Regions from separate parts of the Kocuria sp. 2SI genome, predicted to be linked through region 2. Evidence: predicted binding sites of a transcription regulator. Region 2 holds the regulator's gene; each other region holds the start of a gene.

What was found. Region 2 encodes LexA, which represses DNA repair genes until DNA is damaged. Its sites were predicted from a motif close to TCGAACANNTGTTCGA; they were not measured.
Region 1: a site for LexA is predicted at 2,358-2,373, ahead of ruvA (Holliday junction branch migration protein RuvA). Genes of this name have one in related genera too.
Region 3: a site for LexA is predicted at 1,750-1,765, ahead of FFS25_RS10630 (AvrD family protein). Genes of this name have one in related genera too.
Region 4: a site for LexA is predicted at 3,073-3,088, ahead of FFS25_RS06050 (DUF6504 family protein). Genes of this name have one in related genera too.

What each region holds. Positions count from the first base shown of each region.
Region 1 covers NZ_SCNB01000009.1:120,288-124,944, forward strand. Annotated here, with positions in the region: gene FFS25_RS07155 (preprotein translocase subunit YajC) at 1-364, opposite strand, end outside; gene ruvB (Holliday junction branch migration DNA helicase RuvB) at 562-1,641, opposite strand; gene ruvA (Holliday junction branch migration protein RuvA) at 1,644-2,306, opposite strand; gene ruvC (crossover junction endodeoxyribonuclease RuvC) at 2,463-3,122, opposite strand; gene FFS25_RS07175 (YebC/PmpR family DNA-binding transcriptional regulator) at 3,155-3,916, opposite strand; gene FFS25_RS07180 (type 1 glutamine amidotransferase) at 4,092-4,657, opposite strand, start outside.
Region 2 covers NZ_SCNB01000027.1:23,500-28,156, forward strand. Annotated here, with positions in the region: gene hisB (imidazoleglycerol-phosphate dehydratase HisB) at 1-384, opposite strand, end outside; gene FFS25_RS12115 (histidinol-phosphate transaminase) at 456-1,640, opposite strand; gene FFS25_RS13865 (LysM peptidoglycan-binding domain-containing protein) at 1,710-2,297, opposite strand; gene lexA (transcriptional repressor LexA) at 2,682-3,458, shown strand; gene FFS25_RS13870 (SLC13 family permease) at 3,534-4,544, opposite strand; partial or broken gene FFS25_RS13880 (hypothetical protein) at 4,575-4,657, opposite strand, start outside.
Region 3 covers NZ_SCNB01000020.1:6,171-10,827, forward strand. Annotated here, with positions in the region: gene FFS25_RS10620 (recombinase family protein) at 1-1,402, shown strand, start outside; gene FFS25_RS10630 (AvrD family protein) at 1,796-2,725, shown strand; gene FFS25_RS10635 (AAA family ATPase) at 2,722-3,498, shown strand; gene FFS25_RS10640 (ABC transporter ATP-binding protein) at 3,523-4,224, shown strand; gene FFS25_RS10645 (ABC transporter permease) at 4,221-4,657, shown strand, end outside.
Region 4 covers NZ_SCNB01000007.1:118,153-122,809, forward strand. Annotated here, with positions in the region: gene FFS25_RS06045 (DNA polymerase III subunit alpha) at 1-2,736, opposite strand, end outside; gene FFS25_RS06050 (DUF6504 family protein) at 2,751-3,053, opposite strand; gene FFS25_RS14130 (chorismate mutase) at 3,496-3,852, shown strand; gene FFS25_RS06060 (TetR/AcrR family transcriptional regulator) at 3,974-4,588, opposite strand.

The DNA of each region.
Region 1 (4,657 bases), on a different contig from region 2:
CTGCGGTGGAGCCTGCGGCATCCGTGCCGCCGGCAGCGGGGGTGTCACGCTCGACCACGTTGGTGAGGGTCTGCAGGTGCACGGTGACCTGGGTGCCCGGGGCGATCTCGATGACGGCCTTGACGGCATCCTCGTCCTTGGAGACCAGGCGGCCGTAGAGGCCGTAGCTCGTCATGACCTCCATGCCGGGCTCCATGGCGCGCTGCTGCGACTTCAGCTTCTCCTGCTGCTTCTTGCGGGTGCGGCTGGAGAACCAGAACATGCCGATGATCAGCAGCAGCATGAAGCCGAAGAGCAGCATGGAGGAGCCGCCGCCTCCGGCAGCTCCGGCGGCGGACAGCGATTCGGTGACGACGGGTGTCATGCAGACTCCTGATCCTGCGATGCGCTTCTGCGCATCGCGTGGTGGTCGGTGCCGCGACCGGGACTCCGCCCCTGGACAAGCACGTGGGGCAGCGCGGCGGCGGCGAGGATTCCCGTCCATGGTAGGGGACGCGGCCGCGCAGGGCCCGGTCAGCGGGCTCCCAGGCGCCGGATCGCAGCCGGTCGCCGTCCGGAGGGCTACTGCTGCGGGGGGTCCTGGTCGCCGAGGGCCTGGCGCACCGCAGTGTCCCGGAAGGCTGCGTGCTCGGGCGGCACCAGTCCCAGGTGCTCCCAAGCCGCGGGCATGGCGATGCGTCCTCGCGGGGTCCGCGCCAGCAGGCCCTCGCGGACCAGGTACGGCTCGGCGACCTCCTCGACGGTCTCCGATTCCTCCCCCACGGCGATCGCCAGGGTGGACAGCCCCACCGGTCCGCCGCCGAAGTGGCGGACCAGCGCCTCGAGCACCGAGCGGTCCAGGCGGTCCAGGCCCCGCGAGTCGACCTCGTACATCTCCAGGGCGGCGGAGCAGGCGCGGGCGTCGATGCTGTCCACGCCGTGGACCAGCGCCCAGTCGCGCACGCGGCGCAGCAGGCGGTTGGCGATGCGCGGAGTGCCGCGGGAGCGGGTGGCGACCTCCTCGAAGCCCTCCGTGGACAGGCGCAGGTCCAGCAGCCCGGCGGAGCGGCGCAGCACGGAGACGAGCTCGTGGTCGCTGTAGAACTCGAGGTGCCCGGTGAAGCCGAAGCGATCGCGCAGCGGTCCCGGCAGCAGCCCGGCGCGCGTGGTGGCACCGACCAGGGTGAACGGAGGCAGGTCCAGCGGGATGGAGGTGGCCCCGGCGCCCTTGCCCACCACGATGTCGACCCGGAAGTCCTCCATGGCCATGTAGAGCATCTCCTCGGCGGGCCGGGACATGCGGTGGATCTCGTCGAGGAACAGGACCTCGCCCTCAGTCAGGGAGGACAGGATCGCGGCCAGGTCGCCGGAGTGCTGGATGGCAGGCCCGGAGGAGATGCGCAGCGGAGCGCCCATCTCCTGGGCGATGATCATGGCCAGCGTGGTCTTGCCCAGACCGGGAGGTCCGGACAGCAGCACGTGATCGGCGCTGCGGCCCCGCAGCCTGGAGGCCTCCAGGACCAGGGAGAGCTGCTGGCGCACACGCGGCTGACCCACGAAGTCCGCCAGGGACTCGGGGCGCAGGGCCGATTCGACGGCGCGCTCGTCCAGCTCCGGCTCCCCGCCCACCAGGCGCTCGGACCCGCTGTGCTGTGCGTCCATGCTCAGCGGCCCTCCCCCGTGCGAGTCGAGCCCCGGCCGGCGGCAGGAGCCGAGGCCCGGGCGCCGAGCCACCCGAGCACGGTGCGCAGGATCAGGGCGACGTCACCGGAGTCGGCGAGCTCCTCTCGACCGACCAGGGCGTCGTCGATGGCCGCCGAGGCGTCCTTCTCGTTCCAGCCCAGACCCGTGAGGGCCTCCGTGACCTGGGTGCGCCACAGCGGGATCTGCGCCGCCTGCGGGGTCGAGGCCGGTGCCGGATCGGCGGGAACGAGCTTGTCCGCGAGCTCGAGCACGATGCGCTTGGCGCCCTTGGGCCCGATCCCGGAGACGGTGGTGAACGGCTTGGGGTCGCCCTGGGCGATGGCCGTGCGGACCTCCTGCGTGCCCAGCGCGGTCAGCACCGCCAGTGCGGTGCGCGGACCGATGCCGGAGACGCCCAGCATGGTCTCGAAGATCTCCTTCTCCTCCGCGCCCGCGAAGCCGAACAGCAGCGGGGAGTCGTCCTTGCGCGCCACGAACGCGGTGGCCAGCCGGGCCTCGCGGCCCTCGTGCAGCCCGGAGAGAGTCTGCGGGGTGGCCTGCAGCTCGAGGCCCAGCCCCATGACGTCGACGACGGCCGTGCTCAGTCCCTTGTGCAGCACCTCGCCGCGCACGGACGCGATCATGGGAACACCCTCTCCTCGATGCGGGGAGCCGCCCGCGAATCGGGCAGCCATTCGAACATCAGTACGATGCCTCGCTCACCCTACCAAGCCGCGAGGACCACACAGCGCAGGCCCTCGCCCGGGACGAGGGCCCGCACCCGAGGACGATGCGCTCCCTCAGCGGCCGCGCCGAGCCTTCTGCTCCGCGGCCTGCCAGGCGCGCTGAGCGGGTGTCAGGGCGGTGCCGCGCTCCTGGCTCGCGCGCTGCAGTTGCGTGCGGGCGCCCTGGTGCGTGGTCGTAGTGCCCGCCTGGGCGTCCAGGCCCGCGCCCACACCGGAGCGCCAGCCGTGGCAGACCGCGATCGCCAGGGCATCGGCGGCGTCGGCCGGACGCGGCAGCTGCTCGAGGCGGAGGATGCGCGCGATCATCTTGGTCACGGCGGCCTTCTCGGCCGAGCCGTCGCCGGTGACCGCGGCCTTGACCTCGGACGGGGTGTGCCAGGCGACGGGGACCCCGCGAGCGGCTGCGGCGGCGATCACCACGCCCGAGGCCTGGGCGGTGCCGACCACGGTGGGGGCGTTGTTCTGCGCGAACACGCGCTCGATCGCCATAGCATCCGGGGCGAAGCGCTCGAGCAGCTGATCGGCCGCCTGGGCGATGCGCAGGATCCGCTGCTCCAGGGGCTCGTCGGCGCCTGTGCCCTGGACCTCGTGGTGGACCCATTCGGCGCGGCGGTCGGCGCGCATGCGCACGATCCCGAACCCGCAGCGGGTCAGCCCGGGATCGACGCCCAGGATGACCTGCTCGGGGGCCTGCGCCCTGGCCGCGGAGCCCATGGCGGGACGTCGGGCGGGTGCCGGAGCCTGGCTCAGTCCTCGTCCTCGAGCTGGGCGGCGACCTCGGGGGTGATCTCCACGTTGGAGTAGACGTTCTGGACGTCGTCGAGCTCCTCGATCGCATCGGCCAGGCGCAGGAACTTGCGCGCGGCGTCGGCGTCGAGCTCGACCTTCATGTTCGGGCGGAACTGGGGGTCGTCGTTGTTGTACTCCAGCTCCGCCTCGTCCAGAGCCGTGCGGATCTGGGGCAGGTCGGTGGCCTCGGAGATGACCTCGAAGACGTCCTGGTCCTCGATGACCTCCTCCGCCCCGGCGTCCAGCACAGCCATCATGACGTCGTCCTCGGTGACGCCGTCGGCCTTGGCGACCTCGGCCACGCCCTTGCGCTCGAACATGAAGGTGACCGAGCCCGGATCGGCCATGGTGCCGCCGTTGCGAGTCACGGCCACGCGGACCTCGGAGGCCGCGCGGTTCTTGTTGTCGGTCAGGCACTCGATGTACAGCGCCGACCCCTGGGGGCCGCGGGCCTCGTAGAAGATCTCCGAGTACTCGATGACCTCGCCGGTCAGGCCGGCGCCGCGCTTGATGGCGCGGTCGATGTTGTCGTTGGGCACCGAGTTCTTCTTGGCCTTGGACACGGCCAGATCCAGCGCCGGGTTGCCCGCGGTGTCGGCGCCGCCCTGGCGCGCGGCGACCTCGATGCCCTTGATGTACTTGGCGAAGGCCTTGGCGCGCTTGGCGTCGATGGCGGCCTTCTTGTGCTTGGTCGTGGCCCACTTGGAGTGACCGGACATGGCTTGCCTCCTGGTTAGTGTCGGTGCCGCAGCGCCGGGCTCCTCCCGGCGGCGGCTGGCAACGCGTGCGTCGGGGGTGCCGGTCACGGCCGGAGGGGCCGTGCGGCGCACCACCGCGGCGCATGACGCTGCGCTGGGAAGTCTGCTGGTCGATTGTAGGCGACGGGTCCCGGGCTCAGCGCGGACGGGAGGCCGCGACCTCCCGCGCCTTCTCCGCCAGCAGATCGTTCAGCGGCTCGAGGGTCTCGTGCGCATAGCGTCGCCGCACCGCCGTGGCGATGAGGTGATCGGCCACCGCCGGGTTCTTGGGCAGCAGGGAGCCGTGCAGATAGGTGCCGATGACCTCGCGGGTCACCGCGCCCTCCGTGCCGTCCTGGCCGTCGTTGCCCGCACCGGAGATCACGCGACCGAACGGCTCCTGGCCCGCGCCCAGGTGGGTCAGCCCGGAGTGGTTCTCGTAGCCGATCACGGTGCCGAGATCGGGCGACTCGGTGACGATGTTGCCGATCAGCCGCTCCGGGCCCCCGACGGTCTCGAGGTCGAAGATCCCCACGCCGGTCAGCGTCTCGCCGCCGATCGTGCGGAAGCGATGGCCGAAGAGCTGGTAGAGCCCGCAGATGGCGAGCATAGGCGCGCCGTCCTGCACCAGCTCGAGCAGCAGCGGCTTGATCCGCTGCAGATCCTCCATGACGCGGAACTGCCCGGAGTCCTGGCCGCCGCCGCCCACGAAGATGTCGCCGT
Region 2 (4,657 bases):
CACGCAGTACGGGCGCCCGGAGACGTCGACGACGGCGTGGGCCAGCGCCTCGTCCAGCGGCACGGAGGCCTCGCCGAAGCGGGCGATCCCGCGCTTGTCGCCGAGGGCGGTGCGCAGGCACTCGCCGATCACGATCGCGGTGTCCTCCACGACGTGGTGGACGTCGATGTGGGTGTCGCCGGTGGCCTGGACCGTCAGGTCGATCAGCGAGTGCTTGGACAGCGCCGTGAGCATGTGGTCGTAGAACGGCACGCTGGTCGAGATCGAGTGCTGGCCGGTGCCGTCAAGGTTCAGCTCGACGCGGATGCTGGATTCCGACGTCACGCGCTCGAGCGAGGCGGTGCGTGCGCCGTCGCTCGCTGCGGTGGTGGGCTGATCGCTCATGATGGGGCCTCCTGCGGCGGGATGGGGATTCTGTGCCGGGCCGACGTGCGAGGGCGTCAGCGGCGGGCGGTTCAGCGGTTCGCGGGGTCCTGCTCTGTCTCGGAGTCCTTCGCAGCGGCGGACCGGTCCTCCAGGTGCGCGCGGACGCCGTCGAGGAACGCGGTGGTCTCCTCCTCGGTGCCGGCGGTGACGCGCAGGTGCCCGGGGATGCCGACGTCGCGGATCAGGACGCCTCGATCCAGCAGGTCCTGCCACAGGGCCGGGGCGTCGATGCCGCCGCCGAAGAACACGAAGTTGGAGTCCGATTCCGCCGGGTCCAGCTCCAACCGCTTGAGGTCATCGACGATCCGGTCGCGCTGCATGCGGATGTCGGCGACGTCGGCGAGCAGAGTCGTGCGATGGCGCAGGGCCGCCAGAGCGGTCGCCTGGGTCACCGCGGAGAGGTGATACGGCAGGCGCACCAGACGCACGGCATCGGCGATCTCCGGTGCGGCGGCGAAGTAGCCGATCCGCGCACCGGCCAGGGCGAAGGCCTTGGACATGGTGCGGCTGACGACCAGGCGCGGACGGCCTTCGAGCAGGCGCAGCGCGGTGCGCTCCGGGAAGCGGGAGAACTCGGCATAGGCCTCATCGACCACCACCACGGTGTTCGACTCCTCGCCGGCGCGGTAGACGGCATCGACGACGTCGTCCTCCAGCGCGGTGCCCGTGGGGTTGTTGGGCGAGCACAGCAGCACGATGCTCGGGCGGTGCTCGCGCACCTGTGCGGCGGCCGATTCGGCGCTGAGCGTGAAGTCCTCGGCGCGCACGCCCGGGATGAACTCCGTGTTCGTGCCGGCTGAGAGCAGCGGGTACATGGAGTAGGACGGCACGAAGGCCAGCACACGACGACCGGGGCCGCCGAAGGCCTGCATGAGCTGCTGGAGGATCTCGTTGGAGCCGTTGGCGGCCCAGATGTTGTCCTGGTCCAGGCTGTGGCCCAGGTATTCGGCCAGCTCGCGGCGCAGCTGCGTGAACTCGCGGTCCGGGTAGCGGTTGAGGGTTCCCACGACCCGCGAGACCTCGGCGACGATGGCGTCCTGGACGTCCTGCGGCACCGGATGCGTGTTCTCGTTGGTGTTCAGGGCGATGGGGACGTCGATCTGCGGCGCCCCGTAGGGGGACTTGCCGCGCAGGTCGTGGCGCAGGGGAAGCGACGCGAGCCGTTCGGCTCGCGTGGCGCCCTCGGTGCTGGGTGTCGCGCTCTGAGAAGTCACCAGGACAGTCTACGAGGCGCGGACGGGGCCTCCAGCATCCGACGGCGGCCGAACCCACCGCCCTCCGGCTCAGGCCGCGGGAACCAGCACCTGCTGGCCCGGGGAGACCTGGGCGGAGTCCAGCTCGTTGAGCTCGACGATCTGCAGGACGACGTCCCGGGTGTCGCGCTGCGGCTCGGCCTGCTGAGCGACCTCCCAAAGGCTCTGACCGGGCTGGACGGTCACGGAGTCGACCCCGGGACCCTCGGCCGGCTCGGTTCCGGCGGTGACGTGGGAGGGTGCGATCAGCACGACCAGCAGTGCGGCCGCGGCCAGCACGCCGAGCATGGTCGGCAGGCCGATCAGCAGCAGCCGCCCGCGGCGGGTCAGGCGCATGGGCGAGGACGCGGATCGCGCCGGTGCGGAGGCCTCCGGCTCCTTCACGGCGGGCAGGGTCCGAGTCTGCGGTGCAGCTGCGCGACCGCCCGGAATGACGCGCAGAGCCGGACGGCGCCCCTCCGACTCCTTGAGCCGCGCAGCGGGGCGTCGGCGCAGGGCGGGCACGGCGGAGGAGAGCTCCTGCGCGAAGGCACGGCCCCCGCTGCGCAGGGCGCTGACGAGGGGGATGCTGCCGGTGGAGGACGAGTGCGACAGGACAGCGGTGCTGATCACGGACATGGGATGCACTCCTTCTTGCCGAGGGACGGACGGTGACAGGCGGTGCGGGTGGTGGCCGCTCCCGTGTTTGAACCTGTGTCGGATTCGAGACCCGATCCCGGTTCTCGAATACGTGTTCGAACTGCTTGCGACCATTTCTAGCACCTGTGTACGACTCATGTCGAGACACGATCGAACAGATGTTTGAAGGTGACGTCCGGCTCACGTAGCCTCAGAGAAAGGACTGTGCAGGTCGGAGGCCCTGGCGGGGCCTCGAGGACGAGTCAACGCAACCGCTCAGACAGCACAAGGCGGCCACGGCGCGGCGCGAGCGCGTCGCCGCGGCCCAGCACGCAGCGCACCCGGCGATCCGGAGGCGCCCATCGACGGAAGACGAGGACGGACATGGCAGCCAGCGGCACCGGTCGCACGCAGCGCGGCTCAGGCGGCACGGCCCGGGCGACGGGCTCCGAGTCCTCCCGGCGCAAGGGCCTGACCCCGCGGCAGCGCACGATCCTGGAGGTCATCCAGCGCGCCGTCGCCGCCCACGGCTATCCCCCGTCCATGCGCGAGATCGGCGACCTGGTGGGCCTGAAGTCCCTGTCGAGCGTGACCCACCAGCTCAATCAGCTCGAGCGGCAGGGCTACCTGCGCCGCGACCCCAAGCGCCCGCGCGCCCTCGAGGTCCTGGTGCCCCTGCATCTGCTTGGCGATCCCGAGGCGGAGGCCGCCTCCGCCGTCGCCGAGGCTCCGGCCGCATCGGAGGCGCCGGAGCTGGACGACGACCTGCCGTCGATCGGCTCCGCGGACGTCTCGTTCGTGCCGCTCGTCGGCAGGATCGCCGCCGGCACCCCGATCACCGCCGAGCAGCAGGTCGAGGACCGCATGGCCCTGCCGCGCCAGCTCACCGGCCACGGCGAGCTGTTCATGCTGCGGGTCTCCGGCGACTCCATGATCGATGCCGCCATCTGCGACGGCGACTGGGTCGTGGTGCGCGCTCAGGCTACCGCCGAGAACGGGGAGATCGTGGCGGCCCTGCTGGACGACGAGGCCACGGTGAAGACCTTCCGCCAGCGCGACGGACACACCTGGCTGCTTCCTCAGAACTCGCAGTACGAGCCGATCCTGGGCGACCACGCCACGGTGATGGGCAAGGTCGTCTCGGTCCTGCGCAGCCTCTGAACACGCAGATCACCGCCATGACGAGCGGCTGAGGACGGATCCGTCCTCAGCCGTTCGTCGCTCATCCCCTGCCTGTCACAGCAGCCCGATCCACTGCCAGTACGTGGCCGAGAACAGCAGGATGCGCAGGTAGCCGGCGATCGTCGGCGGGATGCCGGTGCGCAGGAACAGCTGCGTGGTGAGCGCGCCCGTGCCGTAGGCGAGCATGTTCTGCGGGGCGGAGATCGGCAGCAGGAATCCGAAGCAGATCAGGAACTGCATGATCAGCACGAAGCCCACGCCCTCGCCGGGCAGGTCCGGGATCGACACGGCCAGGGCGATGAACACCGGGATCAGCGCGCTCGACATGGACGTGGCCGAGGCGAATCCCAGGTGGATCAGGATCGTGAACGCGCCGACGATCGCGATGATCGCGAGCACCGGCAGACCCGTGATCCCGAGCCCGTCGAACACGGCCGCCGACTGCCATGCCGCCGCGCCGGTCTCCAGCAGCACGGATCCCAGCGAGATGCCGACCGCGAAGACCACGAGCGTCCCCCAGCTCACGAGCTCCTCCACGGTCTCCCAGGAGTAGACCCCGATGCGCGGCAGCAGCATGACGCCGATGGCGCACAGTGTCACGGTGGTGGCGTCGATGTCGTGCAGCGAGCCCTGGGTGGACCAGAAGGCCAGCAGGATGACGGCCACAGCCGCCAGGCGCTTCTCCGCCCCGGTCATGGGCCCGAGCTCCGTCAGGGACTTCTGGACGATCTCGCGGCCGCCCTCCAGACGGTCGATCTCGGGCTTGATGGTGGCCCGCATCACGAAGTAGAGCACCACGGACATCACCGCAGCCCAGGGAGCGCCGGCGGCGAACCACTGCGGCCAGGAGATCGTGACCCCCCATGGACTCCTGGATGAATCCGACGGCCACGAGGTTCTGAGCTGCGGCGGTCTGCACGCCGATGTTCCAGATCGAGATCGACTGCGCCGCGGTGATGACCATGAGCGCGCCCAGCCGGGACTCGGTCGTGGCCTGCATGCCCGCAGCCAGCGCCAGCGCCACCGCCGAGGAGCCGAAGCCGGCGAGGGCGCAGCCCAGGGCATCGCTGGTCCCCAGCGCCTCCCCCCGAGCCGTCAGGTGCCGGCGACGCTCAGCCGATCAGAGGTCGGCATCAGCACGACGACGGCCAGCACGATGATCGCCAGCCCCAGCCACA
Region 3 (4,657 bases), on a different contig from region 2:
GATGCGCTCCATCGATGGCCAGATCACTGACATGGTGACCTGGTGCAGCCACTTCGACTGGCGCCCAGACGCCGTCATCCGCGACGCGGACCGATCGGCCTCCCAATGGCGTCGGCGCGAGCGCGAAGGCTTCGACCAAGCGATGGCGCTGATTGAGTCCGGCAAGTACGGCGGGTTCGCCACCTGGGAGCCGTCCCGCGCTGGCCGTGACATGGAGATCTATGTGCAGCTGCGCAAGGCGTGCCAACGGGCCGGAGTCCTCTACCTCACGCACTCCCGGATCTGTGACTTCTCCCGGTCCGATGACACCTTCATGATGGGCATCGAGTTCCTCCGTGCCGAGGCCGATGCGAACACGATGCGTGAGCGCCAGCTGCGGACAGTCAAGATCAACGCGGACAAGGGCCGGCCGCACGGCCGGCTGCCGTATGGGTACCGAAGGGTCTACGACCAGCACACAGGTGTCCTGCTGCGCCAGGAACCAGACCCGCACACGGGGCAGATCGTCCGCGATGCTGCTCGTGAGGTGCTCGCAGGCAAGAGCATGTACTCGATCGCGATGCGGATGCAGGACGCTGGGGAGCCGACGCCGAAGGAGCCGTGGGTCGAGAACCCACGCGGTTGGGACACTTACACGGTGCGGCAGGTGCTTCAGAATCCGACGATTGCCGGGAAGCGGGTCTACCGCGGCGAGGTCATCGGCGAAGCGCAGTGGGAGCCCTTGATCTCGTGGGAGGACTTCCAGAAGATCCAGCGACTCTTCGCCGACCCGGCGCGACGGGTCAAGGGCGGTGGCGGGATGGCGGCGAAGACGCTCATGGTCCACATCGCCCGCTGCCACTACTGCGGCAGGCCCTTGAAGCGAGCCACGCTACGGCGGAAAAACAAGAAGCCCGCGGTGAAGTACCAGTGCCAGTTCCGGGGCTGTTACAAGACGATGATCTCCCAGCCGGGCCTGGACGCCTATGTTGAGCAGGTCGTGCTGGAGTGGTTCCAGAACCCGGCCAACCTGGGGCGCCTCACCGGTGACCATGATGGCGACTGGCTCAAGGCCGCCGACGCGGCTGAACAGCGGCGGGCTGCTCTGCAGGCTCGCCTGGATGAGGCGATCGACCAGTACGCCACCGGGAGTCTGAACCTCGACACGCTCACCAAGCTGGAAGCGGCCCTACGGCCGCAGATCGCTGAGGCGGAGCAGGCGCTGATTCCGCCGGTCACCGACGAACGTGTTCGTGCGTTGGTCACCGCCGAGGACGTGCCGGCGGCATGGGCTGCACTGCCGTTGGCGGAGCGTCGCAAGATCATCAAGGCCGCGTTCAACGTCCGCATCCGCCAGACGCAGAACCGGGGTCAGAACTCGTTCGAAGTAGAACGCGTGCTCATCGAGCCTCGCGCCCTGTAGGTCCTTGGCCCGGGTGCCCGGCTGGTCAGGATGCGTCTCCGCGTAGGCGGTGGCGAACCATCTCGGCCAGCTCGGCACTCATTGGCCCGAACCGATCTGCCGTCGTCTTCGCCGCTTGTCGGATCGTCTCCCGGTCGGCCTCAGTCAGGGCATCACCATCGATCGCTAGACCGCTCGCGGTGGGAGTCTCGGCCTTTGGGGCCGTGTCATTGCTCATGCAGGAGAGGTGCGTCCAGCGCCCCCGCCGCGACTTCCCACGCGTGTCTCCGGACTCGCCCGGTCACGTGCCGCGTAGCGCGTGTGTGACCTCCGTGTTGACACGGATCATCGGGCACCATACGCTGTGAATGAACATTCATTCGCCACTGGATTCCATAGGTCAGAGGGGGCATCATGGTGAACTACTCGACGATCGACCATGCTCTAGGCAGCCCCAAGGGCCGCTACTTCGGACAGGGGCATAGGCGGTCGATCTACTCCTTCACGTCAACCGATATCGCGCAGGGGCGCGTCGCTGGTGTCTGCACGGTTGGCCAGGAGGGCCTGTGGTCGGCCAAGGAGACGGGCACAGTCTCGCGACACCTCAGCACAATCGACGCGGTTTCCCTGGCTGGCCTAGCCCTCGAAGCCGTCTTTCAACTCGAACCAGTCGTCGTCGAGTCCCTGTTCGTCACCGATGTCTCCATTCGTGCAGGGTCGGCGGCCACCGAGGACCTCAGCGCGGTCCCGCTAGAAGCCGCGGTCACTTGGAACCTCGCCACGAGAGCGTTTGATTGCAGAGTGTCGGTCGGCACGATGAAGTTGACCCTGACAGTTAAGGCCGTGCCGGGACCGTTGTTCACAGCTAGCGCGGACAGTGCGCCTAAGTTCTTTGCGCAACACTTGCAGAATCGCATCCAGCACATCAGCGATATTGATATCGACTGCGACGCGGGAAGAATGCAGGCTAAGCTCGGAGCGCTTACGGTCGGGCATGGGCCTTCGAGTAACTACAGTGGACTCCAGTCCGCACATTACGAGCTTTTCTCGATCTCGGAGGCGATAATTTGTCTCGCGCAACTTGCGCAGACCATGGCGTACGAGTTCGACCAGTTATCTCGCGACGAGAGCGCTGTGTTCTGGCTCAGGCGACTCAACGTTTCGCTGGCTGAACCTCGACTTCGAGTGGGGCAGCTCGTCGATGTCGACGTTCGCGTCGCGAAGACCAACGAGTTGCGGATCGCCGGTGAACCCTGGCGCACGTTGCGACTTACGGCCGACGCACATGGCGTGAATGCGCTTGCTGACGTCGCGCACGCCTTGCCGAAGCGGGCGGACGCATGACGCTCACAGGCAAGCGTATAGTCATCTCGGGAACGTACTCGACTGGAAAAACAACAACGGCGACCGCTTTGTCAAAGGCGACTGGCGTGCCACTCGTTCGGGCTTTGTCGGCGCGAGAGATTCTCACATCTCTATACCCAGGGCGAAAGTTCCAACACATGAGCGCCGAAGAACTGCTTGCCCTCGGCCTCCGTCGGCTAGGCGAACGGTTGCGAGCCGAAACAGAACTGCGAGTGGACGGCGGCAGTTTCATCTCCGACGGATCAGTCCTCAATGAATGGGCGTACGCCGCCGTACGGACCCGGATCGGAATTAACCCAGGTGCCCCCATCTCGCAGCAGATTATCAAGGGTGCACTGACGATTCCATCTCTGCCGTTCCTCCGGCGCTACGCCAATGCCTATGGCGTCATGGCAAGGCTCCATACCCGTGAGTCTTACACCGATGTCGTTCATCTGCCCATCGAGTTTGACATGAATCCAGACGGCCACCGCCCAGTGTCCGAACGGTATCGGCGCATGTCCGACAGGGATCTACTCCATGAGTTTCAGATGCTCGATCTGCCGGTGCACACGGTTAGCGGGACCATCGAACACCGCGTCGAGACCGCGATACGTGCCCTCGATCTCCCGCAAGTTCGCTCGATACCAGACGCAGTCGAAGCCGCCCGCACCGAGATCGCCGCCAGCCGAGAAGAAGTCGCACGCCGCATTCTCGAGCAGGACCCCAAGCTCTCGCTTCGTCAAAAGGCAGCGCTCATCTTCCGGTTCTGACACGACCACCCAGGGAAAGGAATCATGGCTCTCATCTCACTCACGGACGTGGTGAAAAAATACGCCGCGGGCAAGCAAGAAGTCACTGCACTTGACGGCATCAGCTTCGACATCGGAGCGCGAAAGTTGACCATTGTGCTCGGCCCGTCCGGCTCGGGTAAGTCGACTGCTCTTAACATGCTCGGCGGAATGGATACCCCCACGTCAGGCACTGTCCGGGTCACCGGCAAGGAAGTCAGCAGGTTCAGCGACAAAGAGCTGACCGCGTACCGGCGCGATCAGGTCGGTTTTGTTTTCCAGCACTACAACCTCATCCCGAACCTCACCGCCGCCGAGAACGTCGGCATTGGCGCACAGTACGCCAAGGACGCTATGACCCCATCGCAAGCACTAGAAAGCGTTGGCCTCAGCGGTCGTGAACGCTCGTTCCCTTCCGAACTCTCGGGAGGGCAAATGCAGCGTGTCGCGATCGCCCGCGCAATCGCGAAGCGTCCGCAGCTTCTACTCTGCGATGAGCCCACAGGCGCCCTCGACTCAGGTACCGGGCGTTCTGTCATCGAGCTGCTCCGTTCCATCGCCGACACCACCGAAACAGCAGTCGTCGTCGTTACGCATAATGCATCAATCGCCCAGATCGGCGACGCCACCGTAACTCTGCACGATGGCCAGGTCCAGGCGCACGTGGAGAACCAGACCCCGAAGTCGGTCGAGGAGATCGACTGGTGAGCAAGTACCTCTTCGTCAAACTGCTGCGCGATCTTCGGCGCTACTGGTCACAGTTCATCGCTGTCTTCCTGATGGCGATGCTGTCCGTACTCATCTATACCGGGCTCGAAGGCGCATGGAACGGCCTGAACAAGCAGCTCGACAGCTACGCGACCGATACCGGTCTCGCCGACACCTGGGTGACACTCACCGGACCCAACGAGAGCCTGGTTGACGACATCTCGGCCCTGCCCGCCGTTCGCGCCGTCGAGGAGGCCACCTTCTTCAGCGCCGGAACATCGCTCGGAGAGGATGACGCAACCCTAGAGGTCGAAGTCCTCTCCGATGACAACGCTCAAATCTCTCGTCCGACCGTGGTCGACGGTTCGAGGCCCGACCCTGACAGCAACGGCATCTGGATCGCCCACCCCTTCGCGGAAGCCCACGACCTCCA
Region 4 (4,657 bases), on a different contig from region 2:
CGGGCGGGAGGGTCGGGCGCGCTGGGAGAAGTCGGTGATCGACGTGTAGGGCTGGCTGGCGACGATGCGGGTGATCTCGGGGTCGGTGATTCCGGTGATGTCGCGTAGCGCGAGGCGGATGCCCTTCTCCTCTGGGGAGAGGCGCTCCACGTGGTAGGAGCGGGTGGAGGCGTTCACGTCGACTGGGAGTAGTCGGATGCCGATCCGGCGGGCCTCGGCGACCAGGAGCCGGCGCGGGTACATGCCCGGGTCGTGCTCGAAGATCCCCGCTAGGAACTCCACCGGATAGTGCGTCTTCAGCCAGGCGGACTGGAACGTCGGCAGCGCGAACGATGCTCCGTGGGCCTTGCAGAATCCGAACGACCCGAAGGCGGCCACGTTGGTCCAGATGCGGTCGATGTCCCGGTCGCTGAACAGCCGCGCGCCCTGGTCGACGCGCTGGCGGGTGCGGGTGCGGAACTCGTGTTCGATGGCGTCGAGGTTGCCGGTCATGGCGCGGCGGACCTCGTCGGCCTGGGCGAGGCTGATGCCCATGCAGTCCGAGAGGATCCGCATGAGCTGCTCGTGATAGATCACCACCCCATAGGTCTCCCGGAGGAACGACCGGAACCTCGGGTGGAGGTAGGTCACGGACGCGTAGTGCAGTTTGCGGTCGATGAACGGCGCGGTCATGTTCGCCTGCATCGGACCCGGCCGGTACAGGCTGATGTCGGCGATGAGGTCTTCGTATTGGTCCGGTTGCATCTTCCCGAGCAGTTCCCGCTGTCCGGGCGACTCGATCTGGAAACAGCCCAGAGTGTGGGTCGACCGGATGAGCTCGAACGTGGCCTCGTCGTCGCGGGGCACCTGCTCGAGGTCCACCCGCCCGTCGGCGGACACGTACGGGGCATCGACCGGCAGCCCGCCTTCGATCGCGGCGGCGGGCCCGTTGACGCGCTGGATCTCCCCGACGGTGTAGGCGAGGGTGGATTGCATCCGAACGCCGAGTACGTCGAGTTTGAGGCAGCCGACGTCGTCGATGTCCGTCTTGTCGAACTGGGACATCGGCAGGGCCATGCCCGAGGGTTGCGTGGCGGTCAGGGAGAGGAGGTCGTTGTCGCCGAGGATCACCCCGCAGGGGTGCATGGAGATGTGCCGCGGGAGCCGGTCGAGACGCTCGGTGAGATCGAGCAGCAGGGCCAGTTGCGCATCGGTGCGGACTCGGGCGGCAACGTCGCGGAGCTCGGGCTTGGTGTCGAGCACGGTGCGGAGGTCGCGGGCGTTGAGCCTCCAGATGTTCTCGGCGACCTGGTTGATCTGCTCCTCGCTCAAGCCCAGGGCGGCGCCGGCGTCGCGGACGGCGCCGCGGGCGCGGTAGGTCGACTGCATCGACAGCAGGGTCACCCGGTGAGCGCCGTACCGGTCGAAGATGCTCCGGTAGATGTCGTGACGGCGCGCGGACTCGACGTCGATATCGATGTCCGGCAGAGTGCTGCGCGCGGTGCCGAGGAACCGCTCGAAGAGCAGATGGTGTTCGAGGGGGTCGATCGAGGAGATGCGCAGGAGGTGGTTGACGAGGCTGCCGGCGCCGCTGCCGCGGGCCTGCACTCGGATATTCATCTGGCGGAGGTGGTCGACGACGTCGGCGACGGTGAGGAAGTAACTCTCGTACCCGAAGCGGTGGATCGTCGCCAGTTCGGCGTCCATCCGGTCCCGCACGCGGGCCAGCGCCTGGCCGTAGGCGTGGGGGTAGCGTTCGGCGGTCGCGGTCTCGCACCGCTGGCGCAGCACTCGCACCGGGTCCTGGCCGGCGAGGCCGATTGCGTCGAGCTCGGGGATCTTCGGCACCCGCCATCGCAGGTCTTGGTCGGGGTCGAGGCGGCACCGGTTGGCGACCCGTTCGGTCTCGGCGAGCAGGTCGGTGGCGTCATCGTGGCGCAGGCCCGCGTATTCGACGATCTGCCGGGCTAGATGCTGCATGGCCTTGGGGGGTTTGAGCCAGGCCTGCGCCGTCTGCTGCTCGAACTGCCCCAAGGGCATGAGCAGAGCGGCGGCGTCGAGGACGTCGCCGGTGATCGCATCACCGGGCTGCAGGTATCGCACGGCGTTGGTCAGCAGTGCGGGTACGCCGAGGGTGCGGGCGAGCTGCAGCATGTCCGCGGCGTGTTGGAGGCTTGCGCGGGTGCCGGGCTTGGTGTGATGGCAGACGATCTCCACGACTACTCCGCCCGGGAGGCGGCGGCGCCATGCCTCGAGCAGCTTCTGGGCGCGGCGGCGGTCACCGGCCTGTACGGCGCCGCCGACATCGGAGCCCGGCCCGAGTAGCACCGTCGCGACCGGCCCGTTCTCGCCTGCGAGGAATGCCCGGACATTGTCGGCGGTGATCCAGGCGTTGCGATGTGCGGTGCCATGCGGGGTGCGGGCGCACTTCTTGCGGCGTGGGGAATGCGCGGCGGAGGTCAGCCGGACCAGACCCGCCCAGCCTGCGCCACCGGTGCGGCCGTGTGCGAGCACGGTGATCTCGTAGAGGTTGTCGTCGCTGTCGCGGGTTTGCAGGTCAACGCCGACGATCGGATCGGTGCCCGCGCGCAGGCAGGCGCGGACGTGGCGGATCGCGCCGTAGATGCCATCACGGTCCGTGATCGCCACGGCATCCGCTCCCGCTGCGACCGCGGCGGCGACGAGGGCTTCGGGGTAGGCGGTGCCGTGATGGGTGGTGAAGCAGGAGGCAACGCGGAGGTGGGTAAAGGTGGGCACGAGCAGACAGGGGGTTAGTCGAAGACCGCTGTCACCGACCACAGCGGGCCGTCCGCAGCGGCGAGGTCAATGATGAGGAGCTCGCCGTTGTCCAGCGCCTTAGCCTGCACCTGCCACATGTTCCGCTCCACCACGAGAGGCTCGGTGTTCTTGGGCGCGCGATCGGCGGGTTCCCACCACGGGATCCGCTCGACCCACGGGATCGGTCTGGAGCGGACCACGAAACGCCGCCCGTCCCACATGAACGTGGTTGGGGCCCCATCCGGGGTCCTCCACACCGTAGCGACCTGCGCTCCCGTTGCCGTCTTCGCAGTCATGCTCCACACCTCCCGATATTCGAACACCCGTTCGAGGGATCAGTGTAGGGCGCCCCTCAGACACAACTCGAACCTGAATGCGGCGGGGCTCTCAGACAACAGGCCCACCCCTCCCGCGGCGTAGCAGGCTGACGGAGGACCCAGTGGGCTTGGCAGCGACGACGGCCCCCGCCGAAGACTCGACGGACAACGTAGCCGTCGATGCAGCCGATCCAACACGGACGGACCAGTTGACGCTCCGCTCACCACATCCGAGACCGCGGCCGAGCGCCGGAAGCTGGCGAGGCGAGAGTTGAACCGATGGCGCGCATCGAGAACCCATGGAAAGATCACGTCCATCAACCAGGTAGGCCACGCACCTGCGCCGATCGCATGCGGGCCGTCGATAGCAGCCAGGTCCACAAAGGTAAGATTGCACAGACAATAATAAGGAGGTGTCGAGGTGACTTATTCACTGCGAGCCATTCGGGGTGGAACGGGCGTCAGCGACGACAATCGAGAAGCGATTCGGCAAGCAACCATGTCTCTTGTCGATGCCGTCCTCAAGGAAAACAGCCTAGCCTGGTCCGATATCGAATGCCTTTGGTTCACGATGACGTCCGACCTTACAAGCGAGATCCCTCCCCTGGTGCTTCGTGAGGCCGGAATCGATGTGCCAGCGCTCTGTGCGGCGGAGGCGAACTGGAGAGGCCAGCCGGAGCGGACAATTCGGGTTCTCGCGTTGGCCAGAGTCCCCGAAGGCGTCTCAGTGCGGAATGTCTTTCAAGACGGCGCGAGTCGCGACCGGCCCAGCTCTTAAGAACCCTCATTAATGACCCCAGGAGCCTTGGCTCGCCCGCCTTGTCGCGCCGGCTCTCAGCCATCCAGCGCCATCTTTCCGGCCCAGTATTACTGCCGCGAGAAGTCAGGGTTAACCGGAGTTAAGCGTTGAGATTAGACGCAAGAGCGGGCGCCTGGAGGCGTGAGAGTGCGAACTCGACCATTTCTTGCACTTCTTCTCGTGTCCCCCCGGTACGGGCTCGTACGGAGATTCCCCACTGCACGGCGACAACGTAATCCGCGAGCGCGCCGGTGTTCGTGTCAGAGGGTAGATCCCCCTCACTGACGGCTCGGTCAAATCTTGACATAAGTCGAGCTCTGTGCTCGTTTCTGATGCGGGTGAGTTCATCGTGCGCGGAACTGGAATCGGGAGTAACTCCAAGCGCTGCTTGCACGATGAGGCAGCCGTTGGGTGTGTCCGGGCCGGTGCTTGCGTCGGCTGCGCTCCGCCAGGTCTCCGTGATGACCTTTATCGCGGTTGGCTGTTCTAGGGCGTCGATCGTGTACGCGGCAACGGTTTCCTGGTAGCGCGCAAGTGCGCGCTCAAATAGCGCTTCTTTGCTCCCGAAGGCCTTGTAGAAGCTTCCTCGCTGTATACCGAACGCATCAGTGAGGTCATTCAGGGTTGTTCCATCGTAGCCCTTTTCCCAAAAGATCAGCATCGCTTTGTCGATTGCGGCGTCAAGATCGAATGCTCTGGGGCGTCCAGGCTTCACGGTCCCTCGTCCCTCCTTCGACTCGAGCAGTCACCGTACTTGACCATCATGCCACACGCCTGTTAGATG